DNA from 3 places in the Caldalkalibacillus salinus genome. Region 3 is predicted to be linked to each of the others. Evidence: predicted binding sites of a transcription regulator. Region 3 holds the regulator's gene; each other region holds the start of a gene.
The links. Region 3 encodes Rex, which represses fermentation and respiration genes when NADH is low (regulators of the CRP and FNR family bind a similar motif). Its sites were predicted from a motif close to TTGTGAAATATTTCACAA; they were not measured.
Positions count from the first base shown of each region.

Region 1 (7,514 bases), on a different contig from region 3:
CGGTCAACTATTGACGCATCCAGTTGTTCAGATTCATTTAATCCCTCATGTTCATCTTGGTCGTCTCTAGAATCTAGTGACTCTTGCGCTTCGTCAATGTCATCGTCGCCTTGGTCTACAGTATCTGCTGTTGCTCCCTCTTGGTGGACACTTTGTCGTTCAGGTGTCTGCGTGGCTTCTACTGTTTCTGGCCCCGTTTGATCTTGTTCCGTCTGACTTTGTTCTGCCCTGTCTTGAGCGCAAGATTCATACTCAGTTTCTGGATCATTGCTGTTTGGACTGTGACGATAAAAAGGTTCGGGCGGCACTTCTTTATCAACTTCAGACGCCCCTCTTATCTCCTGGCCTTCATCTGACTGAGCGTCGCTCATGCTTTGGTGGTCTTGGTGGTCTGAACTTCCAGTCCTGGCTTCTTGACCTTCTCCTGCTGGTTCTTCAGCTTTTTGCTGTGAAAATTGTAGGGGTGGAGGCGTGTTTTCATGTTCATTTTCAGATGATTCGTCTTTTGTCGCTGCCACATCAAAAGCGGGATAGTGGGAGTCCGCACGAAATTCACCGTCTTTTTTCTCTAGTACGACATCCTTTTCTTTCTCCATCTCAATCCCTAAAATTGCGATATCCGCTTCTATATCGAGGCGATGTGAATCGACAATATGGTAGTCAAACTGCTCAACATGCACGTAAACGCGATTGAGATCCTCTACTTTTTCCTGGGGTACGGTCACGTCCACAGGAAAATACTTTTCTATTTTATTACGATAATCTTTTTCGTATATTTCTTTTTGATCCACTCTAAGGGGTTGAAAATGTAATTGATCTGCTAATGAACTCGAGTCTAACTCGAAACCGTCCTCCTCATCTTTGGCATTAAACTTTCCTGTCAATACTAAGCTTCCTCTAATGGTCACTAACCCACTATCACCTTCGACTTCAACATCCGGCTCCAAAGATAGACTTGTCACTTCTATGTGCCGTGCTTGATGGTCTAACCAAATGGATTCATTCAACTGAAACCGAATGGGTGAATGTTGTTCGGCTGCCATCGTCATCCTCCTCCCGAAATAGACCTTTACGATAATATATATGGGAATGTCCTTTTGAATATTCTACTTGATTTCATCTTTTGACCTTACGATAGTAGCGTGGCGTTAACCGCTGAGGACATAACCCATTATTTTTACAATATTTACAAAATAAACGTGTCAGCTTATGTTAAACTAAAATTATGTTCATAATGTCTCGTTTTTTCTTGATTTTCCTTGGTGTTCTTTCTTTAAAAGACTGATTGTGATCCTATTGAAAAAGAGGTGTATCGTATCATTCAAAGGATGTTAAAAGAGTCAAAAGAGTCAAATGTGCAGCCTAAGCATCTTTTATATATCTATGGTGGTTTCTTATTTTTAACATGGACCATTCATCTTTTTACCGTTGAACATTATACTAAGGAACACATGACAACTGGGATGATCTTCATTATCATTGTTTTAGCTTATTTTTTTCCCTGTATTTATTTGTATCACAAAAGTGAATGGGGAAAAAAGATCGTCGTAAGCAGTTTGATTTTATTATCCATTCTCATCATAATAAGATTGATGTTCCTTATCATTTCGTAAATAAAAAATTGTGCTTCCATTCATGTATAGTTTTTTACTATTCGCGTTTTATGGAAAAAAGGACACAAAGAAAGCTTGTAGAAAAGAGAACCTTACGGTGCTGTTTCTACAAGCTTATTTGAGAATCATGGGTAACATGCATCAAATCCGATATACTTAATATATGTTTTTATGACTCTATAAGTATAACGTCTTTGCTATTCCTTGCTATCTTATTCTACCACTAATGTGGCCACCATATCTTTATGACCGTTACCACATGGTATACTACATTCAATACGATATTCACCCGGTTCTAATTGTACGGTTTCTGAGCCAGCGCCATTAATCATCACATCAGTTCCGACGACTGCAATACCGTGGTGTCCATCCGCATTTTCAAGATTAATGGTCACCTCTCCAGAGGAAACAGTGTAAGCGTCTTGATCAAATTCAAAGTTTGATGCAACCACTGTCACTTCTTGAGCGTCAGCGGACGCCTCTGTCCCTTCTGCTTCGTTTTCTGCATTGGAGTCAGTATTTTCAGTTTCTGTCACATCATCATCGGCTGGTGTAGTCGTAGGTTCTTCGCTATTCCCACAAGCCACCAAGACAGAGAATAGTAATACGAATATGGCTAATGTTAAAACTTTTCGCATATATAAAGACCTCCTTTTGCGTTGGTAAATGTTTCATACTGCTATTATAAAACGAATAAACCTACCTCAACACCAATATATAAGGCAGAAATCTGACAAGATTATTACGAAGATGTGAACATTAAAAAGATCCCCCAAGTGTCGGGGGATCCGTATCTATATGTGAGGTTACGCTTGCTGTTCATTGGCTAAAATGCTTAAAGCCTTATCATTCGCTTCGATCGTACGATCTAAATCCTCTTGTGTATGAGCAGTGGATATGAACATACCCTCGAACTGTGAAGGCGCAATATAGATGCCTTCTTCTGTCATCAGTTGGAAATAACGAGCGAACCTAGATAAGTCTGACTGACTTGCCTGCTCAAAGTTCTCGACAGGTCCTTCAGTAAAGAAAAATCCGAGCATGGATCCCACGCGATTAATGTGATACGGGATTTGATGCTTTTCAGCGTTACGACGTATCCCTGCTTCTAAATAGGCCCCTTTTTCCTCCAGAGCGTCATACTGCTCAGGAGTCATAAGTGACAGGGTTTCGAAACCTGCCGTCATCGCTAGTGGATTCCCAGATAACGTACCCGCTTGGTAAATTGGACCGTCTGGCGCCACGTGGTCCATAATCTCTTTCTTACCACCGTATGCCCCAACTGGTAAACCTCCACCGACGACCTTCCCGAAGCAGGTTAAATCCGGTATGACATCATATAGTCCTTGGGCACAGCTGTAGCCGACTCTAAAACCTGTCATCACTTCGTCGAAGATCAGCAGCGTCCCATTCTGATCTGTGAGTTCACGTAAGCCTTCTAAAAATCCTGGCAACGGTGGTACAACCCCCATATTCCCCGCTACAGGTTCTACAATAACCGCAGCGATATCGTCACCAAACTTTTCAAACGCTAATTTGGCACTATCGAGGTCATTGTAGTGGACCGTAATGGTATGTTCAGCCGTCGATGCTGGCACACCAGGTGAATCTGGAAGTGATAAGGTCGCGACACCCGATCCCGCTTTAATCAGGAGGGAATCCGCATGTCCGTGGTAACATCCAACGAACTTAAGAATTTTTTGACGTCCCGTAAAACCACGAGCTAGTCGCAGTGCGCTCATTGTCGCTTCTGTCCCGGAGTTGACCATGCGGACAATGTCAACGGATGGCACTCGATCCACAACGAGCTTAGCGAGCTGAGTTTCTATTTCAGTAGGAGCCCCAAAACTCGTCCCTTTTTCAGTGGTGGTTTTTAGTGCTTCTACCACCTGCGGATGCGCATGTCCTGCAATGAGTGGGCCCCAAGAAGCCACATAGTCAATAAACTCATTTCCATCCATATCCGTTAGTCTGGCACCCTGTCCACTTTCAAAATATATTGGGCTCATATTAACAGATTTCATCGCTCTAACGGGGCTATTTACACCACCAGGTATAACCTGTTTTGCTTCTTCAAAGGCTTGTACAGATTTTTCGTAATGTCGCATTATTTATCATCTCCTAACCATTTGGCAACGTCTTTGGCATGGTAGGTCAATATCATGTCAGCTCCGGCTCGCTTGAATCCTGTTAGTAATTCTAATACGACCTCCCGTTCATCAATCCAGCCGTTTTGGGCTGCCGCTTTCACCATGGCGTATTCACCACTCACATTATAAGCGGCTACAGGGTATTGAAACTCGTCTTTTATTTCTCTCATAATATCCATATACGCCATTGCAGGCTTGACCATTAACATGTCGGCACCCTGCTCAATATCTGCTCTCGCTTCTCGTAGGGCTTCCTCTCTATTCGCTGGGTCCATCTGGTAAGTGCGTCGATCCCCAAACTGAGGCGTGGAGTGAGCGGCATCTCGAAAAGGGCCATAGAAAGATGAAGCATATTTGACTGCATAAGATAGGATAGGAATATCTTCATAACCAGCCTCATCTAATCCGGATCTAATCGCCTCCACGAATCCGTCCATCATATTTGAAGGGGCGATGACGTCCGCTCCAGCTTTCGCTTGTGACACGGCCGTTTTCACTAATTGATTAAGGGAAGGATCATTTAAAACCTTGCCATTTTCTACAACACCACAGTGCCCGTGATCCGTGTATTGGCACAGACAGGTGTCGGCCATAATGACCAACTCAGGTGCCGTTTCTTTGGCGACTTTAATGGCTTGCTGTACAATGCCATTTTCAGCGTAAGCTTGATGTCCATGTGGATCTTTTTCCGTTGGTACGCCGAATAAGATAACGGAAGGAATGCCTAGACGTTGAACTTCCTTTAATTCTTCTACGAGATATTTTAATGAGTAATGGTATACACCGGGCATTGAAGGAACTTCCTTTGTCGGTTGTTCTGCTCCTTCTACGACAAATATAGGATAAATGAGATCTTGAACACTTAGAGCATGTTCTCTGACCATCTTTCTCAGGCCTGAGTGACCTCTTAATCTACGATGGCGTTCATAACTCATAAACTCACACCTCTCTGTGTATAATATACGCTTCTATAGCCTCTATTAACCCTTCTACTGTTTGCTTTCTAGCTTCTATATGAACAGGGTAGCCCAAATCCATTGCCGTTCGTGTTGTTATGGGGCCTATTGAGGCCAAGTACAACGAAGAGGACTTAATCTGATTAAAGTCAAGTTCCTGTTCTCGTAACCAATAATCAAAATGGCGCATAGCTGAAGAACTCGTGAAGGTGACGACGTCGACCTGTTGGGATTTCAGCATTGTTTGTAGTTTAGGATAAGTTTGATTCGGTTTGATGGTCCGGTAAAGGACGTACGCTGTCACATCAAGTCCTTTTTCACGCATCGCCTGGGCGAGTGCTGGCCTGGACAAATTGCCATGAGGAAACAGAATCTTCTCATGACGCCCAACGTGTGGGAGCCACTCCTGTATCAAACCTTCCTGCGTGTGTCTTTGAGGAATGAAAGTGGCCGATAGTCCGTACTTCTGTAATTGTTTATTCGTTTTATGCCCTACAGTGACAATTGAGACGCCCCCAGCCAAGAGTCGTTTATAAAGGGATTCATGCTGGGGCTCCTGCTTATCCCTCGCGTTTTGTTCGAAAAAAAATCGCACGCTGTTTGCACTCGTTAATAGTAACCAATCATACTGCTCTATATGTCCATCAATACCTTTCAGCTGCTCGGAGGTGTGTGCAGGTATGATGTCAATCATTGGAAAGAGAAAAGGCCTTCCGCCCCTCGTTCTAATTTTATCCATGAACGATTGCGCTTGGTTTTTCGCTCTTGTGACCACAATGCGCTTTTCCTTTAATGGATAAAGCGGCTCAGTCATTACGAATCAAGACCTTCCTTTACTTTATCTAAGATATCTTTAGCCCCTCGCTGGATCAGAGCTTGCGCAACCTGCCGTCCTAAGGCTTGAGGGTCATCTCCTGTTAATGTTTGCTTTAAAATGGTTTCACCGTCGGGTGAACCGACGAATCCGGTCAATTGGATGGTCTCATCCTCCAAAGTGGCATGTCCCCCTACAGGTACCTGACACCCACCCTCTATTTCAGCTAGAAAAACGCGTTCCGCTTCCACCGTTTTTCCTGTTTCGGCATGATGCACCTTTGTCAATAAGTCGATGACTTCATTATCATCCGATCGACATTCAATGCCAAGCGCACCCTGACCAACAGCGGGTAAACAGACGTCATGAGGTAAGTATTGTGTCACGGTATCTTCGGACCAGCCCATACGTTTCAAACCAGAAGCGGCAAGAATAATGGCGTCAAAGTTTTCTTCGCGTAGCTTTCTTAAGCGGCTATCAATGTTACCTCTAATCCAATGTACCTTCAGATCTGGACGATAGTGTAGGATTTGAGCAGACCGTCTTAAACTACTCGTACCGACAACGGCACCTGCTGGTAGTTCATCAAGAGGTTGGTGGTCGTTAGAAATAAAAACGTCTCTTGGGTCCTCGCGCTCAGGTATACAACCAACGGTGAGTTCATCAGGCAATACAGCAGGCATATCCTTAATGCTGTGTACGGCGAAATCGATCTCTTTGTCTAACATCGCCCGTTGTATTTCTTTGACAAAGAGGCCTTTCCCACCTACCTTAGAAAGCATGACATCGAGTATTTGATCCCCTTTGGTCACAATCTCCTTAATCTCAAATTCAAATGGCAAACCTAGTGCCTCTAGTTTGTTAATGAACCATTTTGTTTGCGTCATCGCTAGGGCACTTCTTCTCGTACCGACAACGATCTTTCTTTTTGTCATTAAACATGCCATCCCTTCTAATACAATCTATCTGTTTTAGGACCAGATGTGAAATCTTGAAAACAAGCTAGAGATAAAATAGTTGGTTAAAAGTACAAAGAAGCAAACGCAATTTAGCTCAACGATTTTCTTCCCTGACCATCCTCTAACGACACGTTGGTATAAGTAAATGCCATACATGAGTAAGACAAATAAAGAAAACACGACCTTCGTATCAAACCAAAACGCCGCTTCTACGGTGTTGATAGCCCAAACAATACCTAGTATCAAGCTAAGCAGTAGCACCGGAAAACCGATCAAGTTTAAGTAAAACGATATTTTGTCTAACTGTGCTAAACTAGGGCCGCGTAAAAATTGCTTACTCCACTTCTTACGCTTTAAAAGTTTATGTTGGAACAGATATAAGACTGAAAATATAAATGACAACGTGAAGGCGGCGTAACTTAGGAAAGCCATCGAAATATGGATCGTCAGCCACTCAGAGCTCAATTGTTGGGCCATTTCCTCGGGGATTCCTCTACCGGCTACAAATAGGCTTAAGGCCATCACTGTAAAGCCAACCACATTCGTAAAGAATAAAAACAAATCCATCCGGAAGAACCAATTAATCAGCAAGCTAAAGGTAATTAATAACCAAGCAAAGAAAAACAGGGTATCAAATCTCGAGAATAATGGCAGGTGTTCCTGTTCTATCATTTTTACAGTTAGAAGTGCCGTTTGAGAAATCCAGACAATAGAAAGCAACCAGAAGGCTAAACGGTTTGCCTTCCGGTTGTGCTGTAAAAAGTCTACAAAGTAAAAGAGGACACTACAAGCATAGAGAATGATAATGAGCTCGTAAAAAAGATTATGATTAAACATGAGGCAGAAACCTCCTTTTTAATGAGCAGGAAGTTCGTTTCTTACTGCCTGTTCCTTGTAGGCTTTTTGTTTTTTATCTATTCGTTTCGCTAGCTGCTGGGCACGTTCGATCTTCTCTTGTTCTTTAATTTCTTCTTCTAGGGCAAAAATCTCCGTTACTAGATCGAGTGAATCACGCGCCCCTG
Region 1 covers NZ_JAERVL010000015.1:119,820-127,333, forward strand. The annotation lists gene JKM87_RS10140 (LysM peptidoglycan-binding domain-containing protein) at 1-1,043, opposite strand, end outside; gene JKM87_RS10145 (cytochrome C oxidase subunit II) at 1,826-2,251, opposite strand; gene hemL (glutamate-1-semialdehyde 2,1-aminomutase) at 2,420-3,721, opposite strand; gene hemB (porphobilinogen synthase) at 3,721-4,698, opposite strand; gene JKM87_RS10160 (uroporphyrinogen-III synthase) at 4,703-5,533, opposite strand; gene hemC (hydroxymethylbilane synthase) at 5,533-6,468, opposite strand; gene JKM87_RS10170 (cytochrome C assembly family protein) at 6,505-7,329, opposite strand; gene hemA (glutamyl-tRNA reductase) at 7,348-7,514, opposite strand, start outside.
Region 1: JKM87_RS10145 (cytochrome C oxidase subunit II) is a predicted target of Rex. The motif match lies at 2,273-2,290, and genes of this name have one in related genera.

Region 2 (7,514 bases), on a different contig from region 3:
GTAAGTCAAAGAGTGGGGGAACTAGAACATGCGGTAAACCCACAAATACAATTAGGGTTATCTTATCACTTAAGACCCGACGGTTTTGTGCACTATTCCGCATATGAGGTAACAGATGAACAGGACGTGCCTGAAGGAATGGTCGAGATCGCGGTGCCTGAAATGACGTATCTTATGACACAACATCAAAAAGGACAAGATATCGGTCAAACGTATAACGAAGTGTGGAATTGGATGACAAAAAGTGAATACGATCCTTATAGAGAGCCATCCGTTCAGTATTTTGACGACTACCTTCCAATAAAACACGAACGGTATCCTGCGGATCGAGATTTAGAGGATCCACACTTCGACATTCTGATTCCAATTATAAAGCAACGTTAACGAAGTAACGTTAGCGAAGAAATGTTAACAGGCTATACGGAAAACGGCGCAAAGTTTTGTAATATTTACAGTCTTTACCGCTCTCACAGAGTAGTTGTGTGAGAGCGGTTGATTTTTAATAAAAAAATCTTCTTCTAAATCTTCTCCTACGGAAGCGGAACGGTGCTGTTGCAGCGGCTGCAAATGTGAGTGCTGTAATCGCTGCGAAAGGAACGAAAAAGGGGAAAAATAGAATACTATCGCCAGTTTTATCTCCTTTTGTATCCAGTGCACGGACCCCTTTTACACTAGCAACATCCTTATCTGTTATGCCTCTCCCTGTAGGACTTAATCTTACACCGGAGGGCGTGACACCGACAAGTTGCCCATGTAGTCTTCTACCGTCTACAGTGCGAATATCAGCTTCTCTGCCTATATTAGCTCTGCAGACCCCATAGTAACGATGGTGCATCAAAGACCTCCCTCATTCTAGGATTATCGTTCACTCGTATTATATTGTTGTGTCAAAGGATAAGATTGTGCCCTTGTGTACACCTAGTAAAATGTGTCAATGGACTATAAGATACTAGAGTATTTGGAAAGAGGATGAGTCATAAGGGATAAATAATATAGGATGGGTAAAAGTAGGTTATCGTATAATTATAATATTAATAGGTATGTTCCCACTCCTTCTCCTTTCTAGCTACATAAATTATATGACATCATTTGTTTGAGAGGGTGGGATGACATGGGAGATGTACCTGTAACAGGCTACCTATGTGCGTTTACTGGCGATGGAGATACTCATACGCATAGCCTCTATGTGACAACTTGGGATGGGCAGCCTGTTCATACACACCAATTTAAAGGCGTGACGTCGTTTGATGTCGGACATAATCATCGCTACGCAGGGACGACTGAGCCTGCCCCGAGTGGGGTTCAACACACACATCGTTACTTTACGTTTACATCGATTGATGCCCGACACAAGCATGTGATACGTGGGACAACAGGACCAGCGATCCCGCTTCCTAACGGAGGTCACTACCACGAATTTAGTGGAATGACAAGTGTCAATGGAGAAACGCCGCATAGTCATAGATATAGCGGCAAGACAAGTGGTTAATCAATCATATATTTGTTTAGCTTTTTAAACACTAGAAAGACGCCAGGTTATTAGACGTCATATGCTATAGGAAAATAGAAGAGGTTTTTCTACAATGTTTTGCAACCATCTGTAATGTTCACTCGTCGAGTGGACATTTTTTCTATTTTTCGCTTCAGTTGGCGGGTAATCTTCTTGCTTTGTTGGTTGGTGAATTCTGTCTTTAGCGTTTAAACAAGATCAGCAGAGAACTTGGTTTGATGTATGATACCTTTGTCACATATTAGCAACCTATCGTTCACGCATTCTTCATAATTCTGTGGCCATATGCCTTGAAAAAAAGGCCTGTCATGGTGTAAAGTTTAATATACAAAAGTATATAAGCAAATGATAGTAGACTGTTATTTGATATCGTGCAATGAATGTGTGCAAGTCAAATAACAAATTTTTTTGACAGGTTTGTGAAAACATTCACAAATGTGACTGATTTATGAACTTTTGACTACAGGTCTTCTAAAACAACCTCACTGTGTTTTAAAATTCAATTCTATCAAATCATTCAATATGAATTAAACATTCATGAATGAATCAGATATCAACCCTACGCGTCAGTGTGATCATTCTGCTCACTGGCGCATGACTAACGCTAGCGATTTTTTTCAGATTTCTAACAACAAGAAAGGAAAGGTTACCCCTATGAGAAAAATGAAATGGGCTATCTTATTAGCATTCTTCACGATAACGAGCATTTTGACAGGTTGTGAACCGTTAACAGTTTTAGATCCTAAAGGGCCGCAAGCTGAAAGGCTTGCAGGAGACATTATCCTTTCTATGTGGATTATGCTAGGGGTGGTCGTCGCTGTCTTTGTGATTTTGATCTACATGTTAGTGAAGTATCGTGCTTCAAATCAAAGTGACGATTATGAACCGCCACACATAGAAGGTAATGCCATAGTGGAAGCCATATGTGTCGGCGTCCCAGCTTTAATTGTCATTTTTCTATCCGTCGTTACTGTCCAAAGTAACTACATCGTTGAATCACCAGTAGAAGTGTATGAAGATAAGGAACCATTGGTGATCTACGCTTCATCGTCTAACTGGAAATGGCATTTCAGTTATCCTGAACAAGATATTGAAACAGTGAACTATTTATATGTGCCCACGAATCGTCCACTTGAATTTAAACTATATTCACATGGGCCGATCACCAGCTTTTGGATTCCACAACTAGGGGGACAAAAATACGCCATGGCAGACATGACCACAACCCTACACTTGGGGGCTGACGTACCTGGTGAGTACTTGGGGCGTAACGCCAATTTCAGTGGTGAGGGCTTTGCCAAGAATACATTTAGTGTTAAAGCCATGAATGAAGATGAATTTGATGAGTGGGTTGAAGAAGTGAAAACAACGGCTGAACCGTTAACTGAGGATACCTTTAACGAGTTATTAGAACCGGGCCATCTCGGCCAGTTAACATTTACGGGGACACACCTCTCATTCTCACCCCCGCCATTATCACATGGGAGTCATAACGATAAGCATGAAGATGAGCAAGGTGCTTCAGATGAGCAGGATGTTCAAGATGAGCATGAGCATGGACATCATGAATGACGTGAAAAGACACACGTCTTTGAATGATAGGCTTTCCTGAAAGATTGATCACATTTTGATTTAGTCATCGAAAGGAGTCAACGAGAATGGAATTTTTCCAGCAATTCGCTCCACCACACCCGAGTCCAGCGATATACGCTTCAATGGTTGCTATTGTATTGACGACGGTTGCCATCTTCGGTGGATTAACATACTTCAAAAAGTGGGGTTATCTGTGGCGCGAATGGTTAACAACGGTTGATCATAAACGGATTGGGATTATGTATCTCATCGCAGCGTTACTGATGTTGTTTAGAGGTTTTGTCGATGCGCTTATGATGCGGGCACAACTGGCCATGCCAGACAATCAGCTATTAGATGCTCAACACTACAATGAAATTTTCACAACGCACGGGGTCGTCATGATACTATTCATGGCCATGCCTTTTATTATCGCCATTATGAACTACATTGTACCTTTACAAATTGGTGCACGGGACGTGGCTTTTCCACGTCTGAACGCCTTAAGTTTTTGGCTGTTCTTTTCCGGTGCGATGCTGTTTAATATCTCATTTGTGATTGGAGGGTCACCTGACGCTGGGTGGACGTCTTATTTCCCTCTTGCCAGTAATGAGTTTAGTCAGCATGTGGGAACGAATTATTACATGTTCTCCCTTCAAATTGCAGGTTTAGGTACTCTAATCTCAGGAATTAACTTTGCCACGACCATACTCAAAATGAGAGCACCAGGTATGACCTTGATGAAGATGCCGATGTTCACATGGTCCTCTTTCATTACAAACATTATTATTGTGTTTGCATTCCCAGTGCTGACTGTGGCGTTAGCGATGGGCTCTATGGATCGAATATTCGGTACGAACTTCTTCACAACGGCCGATGGTGGTATGGATATGCTTTGGGCTAACTTGTTCTGGATTTGGGGACATCCTGAGGTATATATTCTCATTCTACCTGCCTTTGGATTATATAGTGAGATTATCTCAACCTTTGCTCGCCGTAATCTATACGGTTATAAATCAATGGTCGCGTCTATGGTTGTTATCTGTCTGCTCTCATTCGTAGTGTGGGCACACCACTTTTACACGATGGGGCAAGGCGCTTTTGCCAACAGTATATTCTCCATAACGACTATGGCCATCGCTGTTCCTACGGGTGTTAAAATATTTAACTGGTTGTTCACGCTATGGAAAGGTAAGATTACGATTACCGTTCCCATGCTATACTCTATGCTGTTTATCCCTATCTTCACCATCGGGGGAGTAACAGGGGTCATGCTAGGTATGTCCGCAGCGGACTACCAGTATCATAATACGATGTTCTTAGTGGCGCACTTCCACCTCGTGATTATCCCAGGTGTTATGTTTGCCCTACTAGCAGGTCTCACCTTCTACTGGCCAAAAATGTTTGGCTTCATGCTAAATGAACGTATCGGTAAGTGGGCTGCATGGTTGCTAGCCATCGGGACTTGTGTCGCCTTCTTCCCCATGTTTATATCAGGGTTGGACGGCCAAGCACGTCGGATGTACACTTACTCAGAGGCAACTGGGTTCGGCATTTGGAACATGATTTCGTTTGTAGGTGCACTTGCGATTGGGGTGGCCTTCCTACTCATCGCGTATAACATCTACTATAGTACACGTTATGCGTCTCGAGACATCAGTGCCGATCCATGGGATGCTAGAACACTTGAATGGTCCACGCATACCCCTGTACCTGTTTATAACTTTGCCGTCGTACCGCAAGTCAATTCTGATCAGGCATTTTGGGATGCGAAGAAGCATGGACACGTCTTGTTCAAGGATGGCTACAAAGACATTCACATGCCTAATAACAGCGGACTTCCGATTATTATGGCTGGTATTTTCTTCGTATGGGGATTCTCGTTCGTCTTTAGCCTATGGCTACCAGCCATCGTGACAACGATAGCCATCTTTGCCTGCATGGCTTATCAATCATTTGAAAAAGATGATGGTTACCATATCCATGTAGACACGATTGAGAAAACTGAACGTAAGTTGGGAGGTCATAAGCAATGAAAATCGATCAATCACTCCCGCTTGAATATAGTACCGAAGAAAACCGTATCAAAATCCTAGGTTTCTGGATCTTTTTAGGAGCTGAAATTACGCTCTTTGCTACACTCTTTGCATCCTATTTTACTCTGGTTAACCGCACTGGCAGCGGTCCAACCGGAGCTGAGATTTTCGAGCTCACCCCAGTACTCATAGAAACGTTACTTCTATTAACGAGTAGTTTTACGATAGGGCTTGCCATTCATGCGATGCGCTTAGGTAGACAAAAAGCGATGCTGACATTCTTCGGCCTGACGTTATTACTAGGTCTAGGGTTCCTAAGCTTAGAGATTTATGAGTTCTTCCACTATGTACACGTGGGGGCAAGCATTCAAACGAGTGCATTCACATCAATGTTGCTGACAACGTTAGGGACACACGGTGCCCACGTGGCATTCGGATTGTTTTGGGGATTATGTATCATGTTACAGGTGAGAAGAGATGGTTTCACGCCTCATACAGCGAACAAATCATTTATCTTTTCACTGTACTGGCACTTCTTAGATGTGGTGTGGATCTTTATCTTTAGCTTCATCTACTTGAAAGGAATGATGTAAATGAAGGAGTTATTCCCGCGCAAGCAAGTGATGGGTTTCATCTTCTCACTGGTGCTTACGGCCGTCGCACTCGCAGTTTACTTCTTTGAGATGTCTTTCGCTGCGGGTATGACGATCCTGCTTGTAACGGCCTTTACCCAAGCAGGGCTCCAATTAGCATTCTTTATGCACGCTGGTGAAACAGAAGATAAGAAACCGATCTACACCAACATCTATTACGGTGTAATATTGGCCTTACTCACCGTATTCGGCACTCTTTTAGTCATGGTTTGGGGTTACGTATAATCTCATAGATTCTAAATTCCCTGTCATTTAGTTTTGCAATTTGTAAAAGACATTGTTAATAAGATCTATCTATAGTGCCTAAAAAACGTGCTACAAGTTAAGAGACGTGCAGACTAATATGAGGTTTGCACGTCTTTTTTGGTGCAATGAATTTTTATCCCCTTGATTAAGAGACGGCTTGTACCAAAATCACATACGATCTGATTAATAGGTCTTGTTATCCCCGCTCAGAAAAAGTAAGCTATAGGTATCTGCTACAAAGCTAGTACCTAAACGTATCATATGTGAGCTAACTTTAAATCTATGAGCCTTGGGGGTATAACATCATGAAAAGAGACGGCTATGTATCTTTATGGGTTGGAAACTTTGTGGAATATATTGATCTTAAGGATTACCTCACTCCCTTTGAAACAGAAGATGGGCTAGTCAAACGGTCATTATTTGAGGAAGATTTTATGCTAAGCTTCTACGACCACGACCAATTGGAGATAGAGCATTATAAACAGAAGCAATCTCATCTTAGAGATTTACTTTCCTTTAGTACGCATCACCAAGTGATTGTCCCCAAATTCGTTGATTTATGCGGTGAGCACATCCCCTATCACGTGAACAGTGTCATATTGCTCTACAACTTTCAATATAGTGGTAGAGTTGGTGATGAGATTGCTCATATAAGGTATTTAGGACATGTTAATTACAAATAAAAAACAGTTTTAATCACACACTTTTTTAACGCTTATGAGTATGTATCCCCTTTTGTTATAGGTGTATCACTTACATAGACTAGACTGGTTTACATAGCATACAAAGATGAGGTGAAACGTTTGGAGAGTCAAGAACGTCGTATAGCTGAAGAGTATCTTGAAGTCGTACGCACACGCTTTTTGGACATGAAGGAAACGGCGGAGAAAGCAATAGAGAAGTTACCTGATGAAGCCTTGTTTTGGTCTATAAATGAAGAATCTAATAGTATTGCTGTGATTATGAAACACATGAGTGGCAATATGATCTCTCGCTGGACAGATATTTTTGAAACGGATGGCGAAAAACCAGACAGAAACCGTGATCAGGAATTCGTGGATGATATGGAAAACAGAGAGACGTTGTTAAAATGTTGGGAGGAAGGTTGGCATATCTTTTTGACCACCTTACACACACTTAGCGAAAGTGATCTGCTTCAGCATATCAGGATTAGACAGGAGCCTCACACTGTCATTCAAGCGATTGAGCGTCAAATGTATCACTACTCATATCATATTGGCCAGATCGTATACATCGCCAAACAATTCCAATCTGACAAATGGACCACTTTAACGATTCCCCGTAAGCACTAGGAAGTAACCAATCTTGATCGACCAAGGAGGTTAAACATGAATGACCAGCAAAAAGACCGGATAGAAAGAATGTCATTTAAACCTAGAGGGAGGAAAGGAATTATGAAGCCCATTGAAAACCGTGTTGATACGATCTTTGTGCACGTCACCAATCTAAAAGAATCAGTTGAATGGTACAGTCGAC
Region 2 covers NZ_JAERVL010000001.1:721,825-729,338, forward strand. The annotation lists gene JKM87_RS03230 (GyrI-like domain-containing protein) at 1-384, shown strand, start outside; gene JKM87_RS03235 (hypothetical protein) at 500-835, opposite strand; gene JKM87_RS03240 (YmaF family protein) at 1,112-1,489, shown strand; gene qoxA (cytochrome aa3 quinol oxidase subunit II) at 2,165-3,082, shown strand; gene qoxB (cytochrome aa3 quinol oxidase subunit I) at 3,169-5,118, shown strand; gene qoxC (cytochrome aa3 quinol oxidase subunit III) at 5,115-5,711, shown strand; gene qoxD (cytochrome aa3 quinol oxidase subunit IV) at 5,712-5,996, shown strand; gene JKM87_RS03265 (immunity 22 family protein) at 6,323-6,700, shown strand; gene JKM87_RS03270 (DinB family protein) at 6,821-7,330, shown strand; gene JKM87_RS03275 (VOC family protein) at 7,367-7,514, shown strand, end outside.
Region 2: qoxA (cytochrome aa3 quinol oxidase subunit II) is a predicted target of Rex. The motif match lies at 1,928-1,945, and genes of this name have one in related genera.

Region 3 (7,514 bases):
AACAGACAGGTGGCTTGATGGAAACGAAGACCACGAGGCAAGAGGGTATCGTATCCAACTTAGATCTCGTGCCGACCATCCTGTCTTATTTTGATATTGAATCCCCCACACACTTGCCAGGTCACGTGATAGAGGTCTCAAGTTCTCTAGAAAATAAGACACCACAGATGAGTCAAGCTATGTTGGCACAATGGCAGAATGACATCCAGTATTTATTTACGATCTACAATGAAAGAAGACCGATCATCACCACTTACATTATTTTGATTTTAGTGCTTTTGTTCTTGGCTACACTTTATTGGGGATTCACAAAACAAAAAGAGAAGCACCACTGGATCCTTGTGATGATCGGCTCTATACTGCTATCGCCCTTTTTCTTTCTCATTCTCACCCCTCTTGTGGTGCAATTAGGGGGGATAACGTGGATTTGGTTTCTATTTCTATGTTCCGTGTTACTGAGTTACCTGTTATATAAGTGGTGTCCACCCATTCTTTTCGTTAGCTTGATCGGTTGGTTAAACGCTTTGGCCATCCTGATAGACGTTTGGAGAGGTAGCCCTTGGATGCAGCGTTCCTTTCTAGGCTTCGATCCTATTATTGGTGCAAGGTACTACGGGATAGGGAATGAATATGCAGGGATACTACTAGGGGCCTCCATTATCGCTGTGGTTTCATTGTATGTCTGGTTATACAAGCATACGCGCTGGCGGTCACTGAAGTGGGTCTACTTTAGTGGCGCTGCTGTTTTCTACGCTTTTATCGTTTTGACACTGGGCTCACCACAATTAGGGACCAATGCAGGGGCAACGTTAGCCAGTGTGGTGACCTACATCGTCTCCTTATGGCTCATGGTACAACTTCAAGTAGGTAAAAAAGGGGGACTTCTCCTATTTACTCTTGGTCTACTGGCTACCATCGCGATATTCGCTTTGCATTGGAGAGGGGAACATACCCATATTGGGGCCGTTTTACATCTTTTGGCAGATGGAGATCTAGCCCCCGTACAAGAGATTTTGACAAGAAAACTAACCTTAAACTTAAAATTAGTCCGCGTGTCCCTATGGGGTAAGCTGTTTGTAGCCAGTTTGGCGGTCTGTCTGTTAATGATGTTTAGATGGCGAGCGGAGCAGTGGCAGCATCTGAAGCACAATCCGTGGTTTAATGGCTTACGATCGATCGTGTTAGGCGCGGCCTTACTTCTCATACTTAATGATTCCGGTATCGTAGCGGCAGCCACTGCCATGATCTATGGCACGTTTCCGTTTCTGTCACTCAAAGTGGCCGACACCCCGTCAGATGAGATAAAAAAGAACGAGCGCTAGCTTAATGTAGCGTCTCGTTCTTCCTCTAACTCACTCCACTCTTCAAAGTACGTATTTAATTCCTCGTTTAAGGCATCAAGTTCATTTTGTACTTTTTGTGCCGCTTCGTAATCTTCGTAAACTTCAGGCAGGCACATCTCCTGTTCTAACTCATTAATTCTTTCTTCAACCTTTGTCATTTTTTCTTCAAGCGCAGACCGTTTTCTTTCGAATTGGCGCTCTATGCGCTGGCGTTGTTTATTCAATTCATACTTCGCTTTGTCCGAAGCTTCATTTTCATCTGTAGGGTTTTCAGGTTTAGCAGAAGAGGTTGTATCTTCTTGAGGCTTATTTTTTTGTTTCTGCTCGTCAAGCGCCTCAATTTGTTCCTGCTCTTCCTTTTTATAAACATAGTAGTCATAATCGCCCAAATACGTGGTCGCACCTTGCGTATGCAGCTCCACAACCTTATTGGCAATTCTGTTAATGAAGTAACGGTCGTGAGAAACGAACAGTATGGTGCCCGGATAATGGATTAAGCTCTGTTCTAAGACCTCTTTACTATAGATGTCTAGATGGTTCGTTGGCTCATCTAACACGAGTACATTAGCTTTTTGTAACATCAATTTAGCCAGTGAGAGACGCGCCTTTTCCCCGCCACTCAAATCCTGGACAAGCTTGTCCACATCCTCACCACTAAATAGAAACTGTCCGAGTAAGCTACGCACATCTTTTTCTAGCATGTGCGGGTAGTCGTCCCAAATCTCATGTAATAGCGTCTTTTTAGGATTTAAACGTCGCTGTTCTTGATCATAATACGCAATGGACACATTGGTACCTTTTAGAATATGGCCCGCTATAGGCGGTAATGAATCAATCATGGTTTTGAGCAGCGTCGTTTTCCCCACACCATTCGGTCCAACGATGGCGATCGCATCTCCACGGTAGGCGTGGAAGGAAATACCCTGACTAAGAGAGACCCCTTCATACCCGATGGTGACGTCTTTAACGTTTAGGACGTCATTCCCACTTTGACGGTCAATATCAAAGGAAAAACTGGCTCGTTTTAAATCGCCATCAGGCTGTTCCATCCTATCCATTTTTTCTAACGCCTTTCGACGACTTTGGGCGCGTTTCGTTGTAGAAGCTCTAGCGATATTGCGCTGAACAAAGTCCTCCATGCGAGCAATTTCCTTTTGCTGCTTCCGGAATTGTTTCACCTGTTGTTCATAGATCGCCGCTTTTTGTTCCAAGAATTCCGTATAGTTACCTATATATTTAGTCGCTTTATGGCGTTCAATTTCGTATACGACATTCACAAGTGCGTCTAAGAAATACCGGTCATGGGAGACGATTAATATGCCGCCTGGGTAATGCAGGAGATACTGTTCCAACCAGGCGAGGGTTTCTAAATCCAAATAGTTCGTAGGCTCATCTAGGATAAGCAAGTCTGGTGACTGGAGAAGTAACTTAGCTAACGCTAAACGTGTCTTCTGGCCACCACTTAGGGAAGAGATGGGAGTGTTGTAATCTTTATCCCCGAAACGGAAACCATGAAGCACGGTCCTGACCTGTGCCTCATACTGATAACCTCCCTGGTCCTTAAAGGTGTCCGAGAGTCGTGAGTACTCTGCTAGCAGTGGCTCATATGTGTCTTCATCCTGTAAGACTTCCTGTTGGGCTAATCGCGCTTCAATGTCTCTGAGCTTGCGTTCTTGCTTAATTAAAGGAGCAAACACCTTGATCATTTCGTCCCATATAGACGCTTGTGAGTTTAAACCACTATTTTGAGCCAAATAACCAACCGTGTAATCTCTCCCCTTCATAATCTCACCTTCGTCAGGAGAGAGATCTCCAACGATAATTTTCAGAAGTGTTGATTTGCCCGCACCGTTCACACCAACCAAACCGATCCGTTCGCCCGTGCGAACTTCTAGATTAATATTGTGTAAAATGGGCGTTGTGCCATAGGATTTGCTAATTTGATGAGCTTGTAAAATAATCATGGTTTTCACCTCAGTCAATACCCTCAGTGTACCTTAGTCTAAGGTTTGCTTTCAAGCACACAAATTTTCACAAATTTATCACTTGTCCTTTTGTTAGGTGAAGACAAGGATTGTGAAATCATGTACAATGTAAGCAGATCTATTGAAGGAGGATACCGATGGGGTCGTTTACACACTTCAATAAGCAAGCGAGACCTAAGATGGTCGATATATCGGACAAACAGGTCACAACGAGAGTGGCCGTCGCCCACAGTGAAGTTCAGATGGGGGCGGAAGTTTACCATAAGATAGAAGAAGGTAAGATCGGCAAGGGAGATGTTTTATCTGTCGCACAGATAGCTGGCGTCATGGCTGCCAAAAAAACGTCAGATATTATCCCGATGTGTCATCCGCTTTCACTTTCAGGCGTTGATATCACATTTCGAGGCGAGAAGTTAACCTCTCAAAGTGCAGGCCAAGAAAGTAAAAGTATAGCGGCAGCGGGAGAACAACAAGTTGAATACGAACAAGAAGAACGTTTTGCATTAAAGATAGAGGTTACCGTCAAAACGGATGGAAAAACAGGGGTAGAGATGGAAGCGCTAACAGCTGCTTCAGTTAGTGCTTTGACCATTTATGATATGTGTAAAGCAATAGATAAAGGGATGATACTAGGACCAACATACCTAGCGTCCAAATCAGGTGGAAAGAGTGGAGACTACCAGAGAAAACTAAAGGAGGAGCATTAAAGATGTGGAAGGTTGCCATGATTACAGCAAGTGATCGCGCGTCACGTGGGGAAAGGGAAGATGATAGTGGACCGGTGATACAGGAGCTCATTCAAAGTCATTTAGATTCAGAAGTGATTTCATACCGCATTTTACCAGATGATATTGAAACATTAAAAGAAAACATGATCGAAATCGTCGATCGGCATCGTGCAGATCTGATGATCACGATCGGTGGTACAAGCCTAAGTCCAGAAGACGTGACACCAGAGGCGACAAGACTCGTGATCGATCGTATTGTTCCGGGGATGGCTGAAGAAATGAGAAGACATGCCATGACCTATTCCAGACAGGCGATGTTAACCAGAGCGTTATGCGGTACGCGGGGCAATACGCTTATCATTAATTTGCCAGGTGCACCTGACGCGGCAAAATACTGTTTACAAGCAATATCTGATCAGCTTCCTAACGCATTGCAAATCCTACAAGGGGAGCGTAAGGTCTTTAAACTCGGAGGGGACAGTGAATGAAGCAGCAACACATCCCACAAGCAACAGCCAAGCGACTCCCCATTTATTATCGATTCTTAGAGAATTTACAAGCGACGGGAAAGCAAAGGGTATCCTCTTCGGAACTGAGTGAGGCTGTAAAAGTGGATGCTGCAACCATACGCCGGGATTTCTCCTGTTTTGGTGCTTTGGGTAAAAAAGGGTATGGATATAGTGTAGAATATCTATTACAATTCTTTAGAGAAATACTCGCACAAGATAGTCCTACCGCCGTCATTCTAGTGGGGGTAGGAAACTTAGGAACGGCACTATTAAATTATAACTTTCAAAAGAACCATAACATTCAAATTGTACGCGCTTATGATATTACCCCTGAAAAAATAGGGCAGACTATAGGTGGAGTCGAAGTCCATCATACCCATGAACTTTCAACATCCCCTATCGATTGTGATATAGCGATATTAGCCGTGCCGGTGTCTGTGGCCCAAAAGACAACAGACAACCTTGTTCATGCTGGCATTGAAGGCATTTTAAACTTTACACCAGCACGCCTGGATGTTCCGTCCCACATACGTGTACAACACATAGATTTAACAGTAGAATTACAAACACTCGAATATTTCTTGAGGCATTATCCGTTACAAAAAGAGGAGTGAAGACAATGGGAACAATCGGACCAGTAAGCTTAATTTTAATTATTCTAGTCGCCTTATTGATTTTTGGCCCTAGTAAGTTACCAGAGCTAGGCAAAGCATTCGGAAAAACATTAAAAGAGTTTAAGAATGCGACCAAAGGCTTGGCGGATGAGGATGAGCAAGCAGATAAGAAGAAAGAAGAAAAATAATGGTCCTGAGGGAAGAAGGTTTCAACATGACTAAACGTTCCAACATGACGATGTGGGAGCATTTTGGGGAATTACGTAAACGTCTTGTGTATACGTTTATTGTTTTTCTCCTGTCGACGATCGTTGGATTTATTACAGCTGAGCATGTCATTCAATACATTGAACAGGACATTGCTCATCATCTTTCACTCGTATTGATCGCACCCACAGACGCTTTCAAAGTGTATTTTCAATTCTCTTTGATTGTGGCCTTTGTGATCACGTTTCCTTTTCTCTTATTTCAAGTGTGGTCATTTATCAAGCCGGGACTAACCGACCGAGAGCGTAAGGTGACTTTAAGCTTTATTCCTAGTGCCTTAGCTTTATTCTTACTAGGCATGTCATTCGGTTATTTTTGGTTGTTTCCTTTTGTGTTTAAGTTCATGACCGAGATTGCCATAAGACTTGGTGCGGAGGAGATGTATGGCATCCACCAATTCTTTAGCTTCTTATTTACACTCGTCTTTCCATTCGGTTTACTATTTCAGATGCCGATTCTCATTCTTTTCTTAACGCGATTAGAAGTGATCACACCGAAGCTGTTGGTGACATTCAGGAAATACGCTTACTTTGTTCTGTTCGTCATTGCTGCGATTATCACACCGCCAGAGCTGTTGTCACACTTATTTGTTACACTGCCACTCATCCTACTTTACGAATTAAGTGTAGGTCTATCTCGTGTGACGTATAAGAGATTACAAAAAAGAAAAGTCAGAGAACAACGAGCGGAGCAGAATGATCAAATTGATCGTGAACAGAGCGTAAAATAATTTAACATCTTTAAAGAATAATATTGGAAGCACCTGCCTAGAATGGTAAGGTGTTTTTCTTTGTCTCTCGTTTCAAAATTTTTTTTGTAAAAAGAGGTAAAAAGACTTGCAAAATCATGTTTGAGTGATTATTATATTAATTGTTAGCACTCACTTATAGCGAGTGCTAACAATGAGATAAGAGTTGAATATCTGAAACAAGGAGGGTGTTTTCCATGTTAAAGCCACTAGGCGATCGTGTTGTGATTGAAGCATTGGAAAAAGAAGAAACAACAGCAAGCGGGATTGTACTTCCTGACTCAGCAAAAGAAAAACCTCAAGAAGGTAAAGTGGTTGCTGTGGGAAGTGGACGCTATGAAAATGGTGAACGCGTAGCTCTAGAAGTTAAAGAAGGAGACCGTGTGATCTTCTCCAAGTATGCAGGAACTGAAGTGAAGTTTGGAGATAAAGAGCTTCTTATCATGCGCGAAAGCGACATTTTAGCTGTTTCAGAATAACGATATCGATATATTAAATACGGGGATGAAGTCCCTACATAGAACATAAGAGGAGGCGACTGTAACATGGCAAAAGACATTAAGTTCAGTGAAAGTGCCCGTCGTGCAATGACAAGTGGTGTAGATACACTTGCAAATGCTGTAAAAGTAACGTTAGGACCAAAGGGACGTAATGTTGTACTTGAAAAGAAATTCGGTTCTCCACTCATCACAAATGATGGTGTGACAATCGCAAAGGAAATTGAACTAGAAGACGCATTCGAAAACATGGGTGCAAAGCTTGTAGCGGAGGTAGCAAACAAAACAAACGACGTTGCTGGGGACGGAACAACGACAGCGACAGTATTAGCACAAGCGATGATTCGCGAAGGTTTGAAAAACGTGGCTGCCGGTGCAAACCCAATGGTTATCCGTAAAGGGATTGAAAAAGCAGTCAAAGCGGCGACAGATGAAATCGCTAGTATCTCTAAACCAATCGAAGGGAAAGACTCCATTGCGCAAGTGGCCTCAATCTCTGCTGCTGACGATGAAGTAGGTCACCTCATTGCAGAAGCGATGGAGAAGGTTGGTAACGACGGTGTCATCACAGTTGAAGAATCCAAAGGTTTCGCCACTGAGCTAGAAGTTGTTGAAGGGATGCAATTCGACCGCGGTTACGCTTCTCCATACATGGTGACAAACACAGAGAAGATGGAAGCGGAATTAGAAGATCCGTACATTCTCATCACTGACAAGAAGATCACAAACATCCAAGAAGTACTGCCCGTACTAGAGCAAGTGGTGCAACAAGGTAAGCCAATCTTAATCGTAGCAGAAGACGTTGAAGGTGAAGCATTAGCAA
Region 3 covers NZ_JAERVL010000021.1:23,501-31,014, reverse strand. The annotation lists gene JKM87_RS12960 (hypothetical protein) at 1-1,322, shown strand, start outside; gene JKM87_RS12955 (ABC-F family ATP-binding cassette domain-containing protein) at 1,319-3,307, opposite strand; gene moaC (cyclic pyranopterin monophosphate synthase MoaC) at 3,466-4,035, shown strand; gene JKM87_RS12945 (MogA/MoaB family molybdenum cofactor biosynthesis protein) at 4,038-4,544, shown strand; gene JKM87_RS12940 (redox-sensing transcriptional repressor Rex) at 4,541-5,179, shown strand; gene tatA (twin-arginine translocase TatA/TatE family subunit) at 5,185-5,367, shown strand; gene tatC (twin-arginine translocase subunit TatC) at 5,394-6,176, shown strand; gene groES (co-chaperone GroES) at 6,392-6,673, shown strand; gene groL (chaperonin GroEL) at 6,740-7,514, shown strand, end outside.